Prochlorococcus marinus str. MIT 0918: one gene and its partner. The protein of the gene in region 1 interacts with the protein of each later gene in a pairwise test. Links are inferred from orthologs where the notes say so. Each region holds a gene or a part of one and is shown in the gene's direction. Other genes may lie near its edges.

Region 1 (3,300 bases):
TTTGGAGAATATATTCCCTCCAATTCCTTCTGAGTTAATAATGCCTCTTGGTGGATTTTATGTTTATCAAGGACAATTAAATTTTTTTCCAGTAGTTCTTGCTGGATTAATTGGAACTCTTTTAGGTGCTTTTCCTTGGTATGGAATTGGAAGACTAGTTAATGAAAAAAGATTAGAAAACTGGTTAAATAACTATGGTAAATGGCTTGGAATTAGTTCTAATGAATTTGTAAGGACTAGAACTTGGTTTGGGAGATATGGTAAAGCTTTAGTGTTTTGGGGAAGGTTGATTCCAGGAATTAGAACTTTGATTTCTGTTCCTGCAGGTATAGAGATGATGCCATTAATTCCATTTACAATATGGACTACAGCAGGCAGTTTGATTTGGGTAATTTTTTTGACACTTGCAGGGATATTTCTAGGTGATAGCTATAGCAAAGTAGAACTTTGGATTGAGCCTGTTTCAAAAGCAATAAAAATTTTATTAGGATTTAGTTTATTGATTGGACTGTTATTTATTCTAATAAGATCTTTTCTTACTAAAAATAGAAATTAGAAAGGAATATTATTATTTTCTTGATAATTATTTTTCGTTTGATTGTTGTTTAGTCCTTCTTCATAAGAATCTTTTCTAGAACCTAATAAATCAAGTCTATCTACTCTAATGACTGGTTTTGATTTTGCTTCTCCAGTTGCTTTGTCATTCCATTGATCTAGTTTAAAGCTACCAGTTATTCCAATGAGAGAACCTTTTTTTACATAATCTGCCGCTACTTGTGCTTGCTTACCCCAAATTTCTAAATTAAACCAATCAGGCTCATCATTTCTACTACGACGATTTACAGCCATAGTAAAGTTTGCAACTATTGTTCCCGACTCAAAATACCTTACTTCTGGATCGCGCCCTACTCTTCCTACAAGATTTACTGAATTAATACTCATTATTTGGTGTGTGCTTTTTTAATTATAGCTGGGTTAATTTGCTATTTCTCGAAAAGCTATTATTTTTTTGCGTCAATAATGTTTTTTTAAGAGATTTCATTATTCTTAGATATTACTGATAGGAACATCGTGTTTTTAAGACGTTTCAGATTTTCTCGTGATATTGGTATAGATCTTGGTACTGCAAATACTTTGATCTATGTTCAGGGCAAAGGAATTGTTTTAGAGGAGCCATCTGTAGTAGCAATGGATTTAGAGGAAGGAGAACCATTGGCTGTAGGTGATGATGCCAAGATGATGCTTGGTCGTACACCTGGGAACATTCGTGCGGTGAGACCATTAAGAGATGGAGTGATTGCAGATTTTGATGCTGCCGAGCAAATGCTTAAGACTTTTATAGAGAAGTGCAATGAAGGACGAGGGATACTGGCTCCACGATTGGTTGTAGGTATTCCAAGCGGAGTAACTAGTGTCGAAAGAAGGGCAGTGCGTGAAGCTGGTTTAGCTGGTGCTAGAGAAGTTCATTTGATTGATGAACCTGTAGCTGCAGCGATAGGTGCGCATCTTCCAGTTACGGAACCTATAGGAACAATGATTGTTGATATTGGTGGTGGGACAACAGAAGTTGCTGTACTTAGTTTGGGTGGAACTGTATTAAGTGAATCAGTTCGTGTGGCTGGGGATGAAATTAATGATTCAATTGCGTTGTATTTAAAGAAGGTTCATAACCTTGTTGTTGGAGAAAGAACTGCAGAAGAAATTAAGATTCGAATTGGTTCTGCGTTTCCTGATAATGATTTTGACTTGCAGTCAATGGAAGTTCGAGGTTTGCATTTACTTTCAGGTTTACCACGTTCAATTACTTTGCAAGCGGGTGATTTGCGAGAGGCAATGTCAGAGCCTCTGAATAAAATAGTTGATGCAGTTAAAAGAGTTTTAGAACGGACCCCACCTGAATTAGCTGCAGATATTGTTGATAGAGGAATAATGCTGGCTGGTGGAGGTGCTTTGGTTAGAGGAATTAGTGATCTATTAAGTCATGAAACAGGAATTTTCACGCATGTCGCGGAGGATCCTTTGCTTTGTGTTGTTAATGGTTGTGGTCAAGTTTTGGATAACTTTAAACGTTTAAAGCGTGTAGTTGATACTCCAGAATTTGCAAGAAATGCAGTAAGAGATTAAATCGATGGCAATTAACCAACGAAAAGGTGTTTTTCGTTGGTGGTATAGGAAAGGTGTGCTTTATTGGATGCTGATTTTTTTATTTTTTCTTTTTATTCGTGTCTCAAAAGGAGCAATATTGCTTGATGTATTTTCAGTGATATCTAGACCATTTTGGCCTGGAAGTGGCCAGAAAGAATGGATAACAAAAAGTATGGATTTGGAGCAAAAAATTAGACTTGATATGCTTGAAAAGGATAATCATCGTTTGCGTAGTTTATTAAAGCTAAAAACTTCTTCTAAGGAAAATTTCATATCAGCTGTAGTTATTTCTAGAAGGCCTAATGATTTTTGGCAGCAATTAGAACTTAGCAAAGGTAAAAATGCTGGAATTAGTAAAGGAGATGTAGTGCTTGGCCCTGGAGGCTTATTAGGACTTATTGATAGCGTTACTCCTCTAACTTCCAGAGTAATGTTAATCACTGCACCTTCTAGTAATTTAGGGGTTTGGATAGAGCGTACAAAGGTACATGGGGTTTTAGAGGGTATTGGCACTCACCGTCCTCAATTGACTTTTCTTGATAAAAAACCTAATGCTTTATCTGGCGATATAATTACTACCTCTCCTGCCAGTACTTTATTGCCCCCAAATTTGCCAGTGGGAGTCATACAACAAATAAATCATGATAACTTGCCTTCTCCTTCTGCTTTTGTTCAGTTGTTGGCATCACCAGAAGCAATTGATTGGGTTCAGATTGTTAAGCGTTAATGAGAAAACTTAAAAAGAAAATTGTTTATCAATTTCTGGCTTTCTTAGTTCCATTATTTACTTTCCTTTCTCCACCGTGGTTATTAATTTCAGGAATTGGACCTAGATGGGCTCAATTATGGCTATTGCCTTGGGCACTTGAAGAAGGACCAGTCTCTGGAGCTTTTGCAGGTTTGTATTTAGGTTTGGTTCTAGATGGAATGAATTTGGCAGGATCAACTCAAATTCCTGCTTTAATTTTGTTGGGCTTGTGGTGGGGCAGATTAGGAAGAAAAGAAAACTATGTTTATAAAAAATTTAGTCTAGGATTTTTTGCATGGCTTGGTGTTTTTGTTAGTGGATTAAGTATTTGGCTTCAAACAATATTCTTTGTTCAAAAAAATTTATTTTTTATATTTAATGCTTGGTTTTTGCACAATTTATTTGCA
Region 2 (3,094 bases), 390 kb from region 1 along the record:
CCTTTTTCTGATGCAGATCGTGCTCGTCAATGGATGAATCAACTGATGACTAAGGCACGATGCGACTTATGAAAAGCTTAAAAAAGAATCAAAAATCAATACCTAAGGAAATCAAACAAGTCTGGAGTATATTTTGCTACTTTTCAATATCATTATTATTAGCAATATTGCTTGCAAATAAAGGATGGGAACCAATTGCAACCAACCAAATAAATGTCAAAGGAAATATAAATATTCCCAAAGAGCAAATAATTGAAGCCCTTGGTATAAGGGCCAAGACATCTCTATTAAAAATTAATCCCAAAGAATTAGAAAGCAAAATTCAAAAAAACTTACCAATCCAATCGGTAGCTATTAGTCGAAGGATTTCTCCTTTAGGCATAGATGTTGAAATTCTTGAGAAAAAGCCAATAGGGTTAGCATTCCGCTCAAAGACAAGCGGTAAAGAAGCAGGGATGATAGACAAAGAAGGAGATTGGATACCTATTTTTGAATCTGCAGAATATACAAATGATTTAAATCAGTTAATAGTTGAAGGGTGGAGCTCTAGAAACAAGCCGTGGATTACTCTGATTCTTAATCATCAAAGAGAATCCCCAAAAAAACTAAAAAAAATAATCTTTAATAATGACGGCCAAATAAGACTTCAAACCAAAGATTTTTTGCTAGTTGATTTAGGGAGTAAAAAAGCTTTACTGAAAAAGCAATTAGATGCCTTCGATGAATTATCTCGGTCTTTATCATCTGATTTGAAAAATGGTTCAAAAACAATCCTCGATTTAAAAAATCCAGAAAAACCAAAATTATTTTTCCAAAAAAAGGAGATTTAACTATCCAAGCTTTGCAAAAAGGGAATTTTCAAAAGAAATTTTATAGAAAAGTCAGTGAATTCTGATTTTATTTCTTAAAGAAAAAAGAGACTTTCTTGAAAAAGCCAACATAAATCTCTAGCCAGTTCATAATGCACAAAAAAGCATTATTTAAATTTTCAATATGGTGATGGGTATGGGAAACAATTCTGGTTCTGGATATAGAACCGAGGGCATTCAACCAAGTCAGAATGCTCGAATAGAAGTCATTGGGGTAGGGGGTGGCGGCAGCAATGCTGTAAACCGAATGATAAATAGCGATCTAAAAGGAGTCTCTTACAGAGTCTTAAATACAGATGCACAAGCTTTACTGCAATCATCAGCAGAGAACAGAGTGCAACTAGGCCAGACATTAACAAGAGGATTAGGAGCTGGAGGGAATCCAAGTATTGGAGAAAAAGCTGCTGAAGAGTCCAGAGCAGAGCTGCAACAAGCCTTAGAAGGTGCTGACTTGGTTTTTATTGCTGCGGGAATGGGAGGCGGAACAGGAACAGGTGCGGCCCCTGTAGTAGCAGAAGTAGCTAAACAGAGTGGTGCACTTACAGTTGGTATAGTTACAAAGCCTTTTGGATTTGAAGGGCGTAGAAGAATGCGTCAGGCAGACGAAGGAATATCAAAACTTACTGAAAATGTTGATACTTTAATTGTTATACCTAATGACCGCCTTAAAGAAGCAATTGTTGGTGCACCTCTTCAAGAAGCCTTTAGAAGTGCAGATGACGTATTAAGAATGGGAGTAAAAGGCATAACAGACATAATTACTTGTCCAGGACTTGTGAATGTTGATTTTGCTGATGTTCGTTCAGTCATGACTGAAGCAGGAACCTCATTACTTGGAATAGGCAAAGGCTCTGGACGTTCCAGAGCAACTGAAGCAGCTCAATCAGCAATTAGCAGTCCTTTATTAGAAGCAGGTCGCATAGATGGTGCAAAAGGCTGTGTAGTGAACATCACTGGAGGGAAAGACATGACTCTAGAAGATATGACTTCAGCCTCTGAAGTCATATATGAAGTGGTGGATCCAGAAGCAAATATTATTGTTGGTGCTGTTATTGATGAAGCAATGGAAGGTGAATTACAAGTAACAGTTATTGCAACAGGTTTTACTGGCAATCAACCATATAACAAACAAAGATTAAGCAACAAAACATCAAATCAATCTCTATATAGACAAGTATCAAATAAAGAAACTGGGGCAAGTATTCCTGAATTTTTAAGGTTGAGACAACTCAGAAGAGAACCTGATAATTAATTCCTTTAATTAGGTGACCCGGAGTCCACGCCAGCTTCAAGCATCCCTTTTGGCTGCTACCTTCCGGTCCTGACCAGTTTTGGGCGTTGAGGCCGCATAGGTCCGAGTCCTCTAAAGTTTAGCAATCTAAATCTCTTAGCAACATAAAAGCTAAATGCTTCCTAAGGAATTAGTTCGATTTAAAGAACTTGGCAAACCAATCACAATACTCACAGCATGGGACAGTCTGTCATCTGCATTTGTTGAAGCAGCAGGAGCAGACGTTGTTCTTGTGGGAGATTCATTAGCAATGTTTATTCATGGCCATACAACAACACTTCCTATAACACTTGAACAAATGCTCCATCACACTCAAGCAGTTGAAAGAGGATTTACTAAGTCAATAAGTGAACAACCTTTAATAGTTTGTGACCTGCCTTTCCTTAGCTATCAATGTGGAGAAGACAAGGCAGTTTCAGCCGCAGGCTATTTATTAAAAAATTCTTCCGCAGCAGCAGTTAAACTTGAAGGAGCTGAGCCAGAAGTTTTAGCGGTTATTAACCGCTTTATTAGAATGGGAATTCCAGTAATGGGGCATCTTGGACTCACACCCCAATCAGTCCATAATCTTGGATATCAAAAACAAGCTAAAGACAAGTTAAGTCAAGACAAATTAATTCAGCAGGCTATTGAGATTGAGGAATCAGGATGTTTCGCGGTGGTTATCGAACATGTACCTTCACAAATCACAGGAAAGATTAGAAACCTTTTAAAGATTCCTGTTATCGGAATTGGAGCTGGCGAAGATTGTGACGGGCAAGTAAGAGTCACTGCTGATTTGTTAGGACTAACATCTAAGCAGCCTCCTTTTGCAAAACCCATAATTGAATCAAGAGAGCTTTTTATAAATGCACTCAAAGATTGGGTGAATCAGATAAAGAATCCCACCAAAACAACATCTCAACAAGAATTTGATTGCTAAGTTCCATACCTT

The links. The genes of interacting proteins can lie anywhere in the genome.
Region 2: the proteins of O5636_RS06285 (region 1) and ftsZ interact in binary tests that used the Escherichia coli proteins (3 or more experiments, as listed by UniProt). The link is inferred for Prochlorococcus marinus str. MIT 0918 from one-to-one orthologs.

Annotation. Positions count from the first base shown.
Region 1 is NZ_CP114780.1:1,132,406-1,135,705, reverse strand. Bases 104-3,097 are described here. They hold O5636_RS06285 (rod shape-determining protein), read left to right. Parts: upstream 104-1,071; coding sequence 1,072-2,124; downstream 2,125-3,097. Other genes in these bases: O5636_RS06275 (rod shape-determining protein MreD), read left to right, coding at 2,872-3,097; mreC (rod shape-determining protein MreC), read left to right, coding at 2,129-2,872; O5636_RS06290 (single-stranded DNA-binding protein), read right to left, coding at 553-942; O5636_RS06295 (DedA family protein), read left to right, coding at 104-556. In the rest of the region: more of O5636_RS06295, read left to right, coding at 1-103; more of O5636_RS06275, read left to right, coding at 3,098-3,300. UniProt on the Escherichia coli protein: Forms membrane-associated dynamic filaments that are essential for cell shape determination. Acts by regulating cell wall synthesis and cell elongation, and thus cell shape.
Region 2 is NZ_CP114780.1:744,086-747,179, forward strand. The notes cover bases 273-3,060. They hold ftsZ (cell division protein FtsZ), read left to right. Parts: upstream 273-999; coding sequence 1,000-2,121; downstream 2,122-3,060. Other genes in these bases: O5636_RS03980 (cell division protein FtsQ/DivIB), read left to right, coding at 273-830; panB (3-methyl-2-oxobutanoate hydroxymethyltransferase), read left to right, coding at 2,276-3,060; hemW (radical SAM family heme chaperone HemW), read right to left, coding at 3,015-3,060. In the rest of the region: O5636_RS03975 (hypothetical protein), read left to right, coding at 1-72; more of O5636_RS03980, read left to right, coding at 69-272; more of panB, read left to right, coding at 3,061-3,082; more of hemW, read right to left, coding at 3,061-3,094. UniProt on the Escherichia coli protein: Essential cell division protein that forms a contractile ring structure (Z ring) at the future cell division site. The regulation of the ring assembly controls the timing and the location of cell division.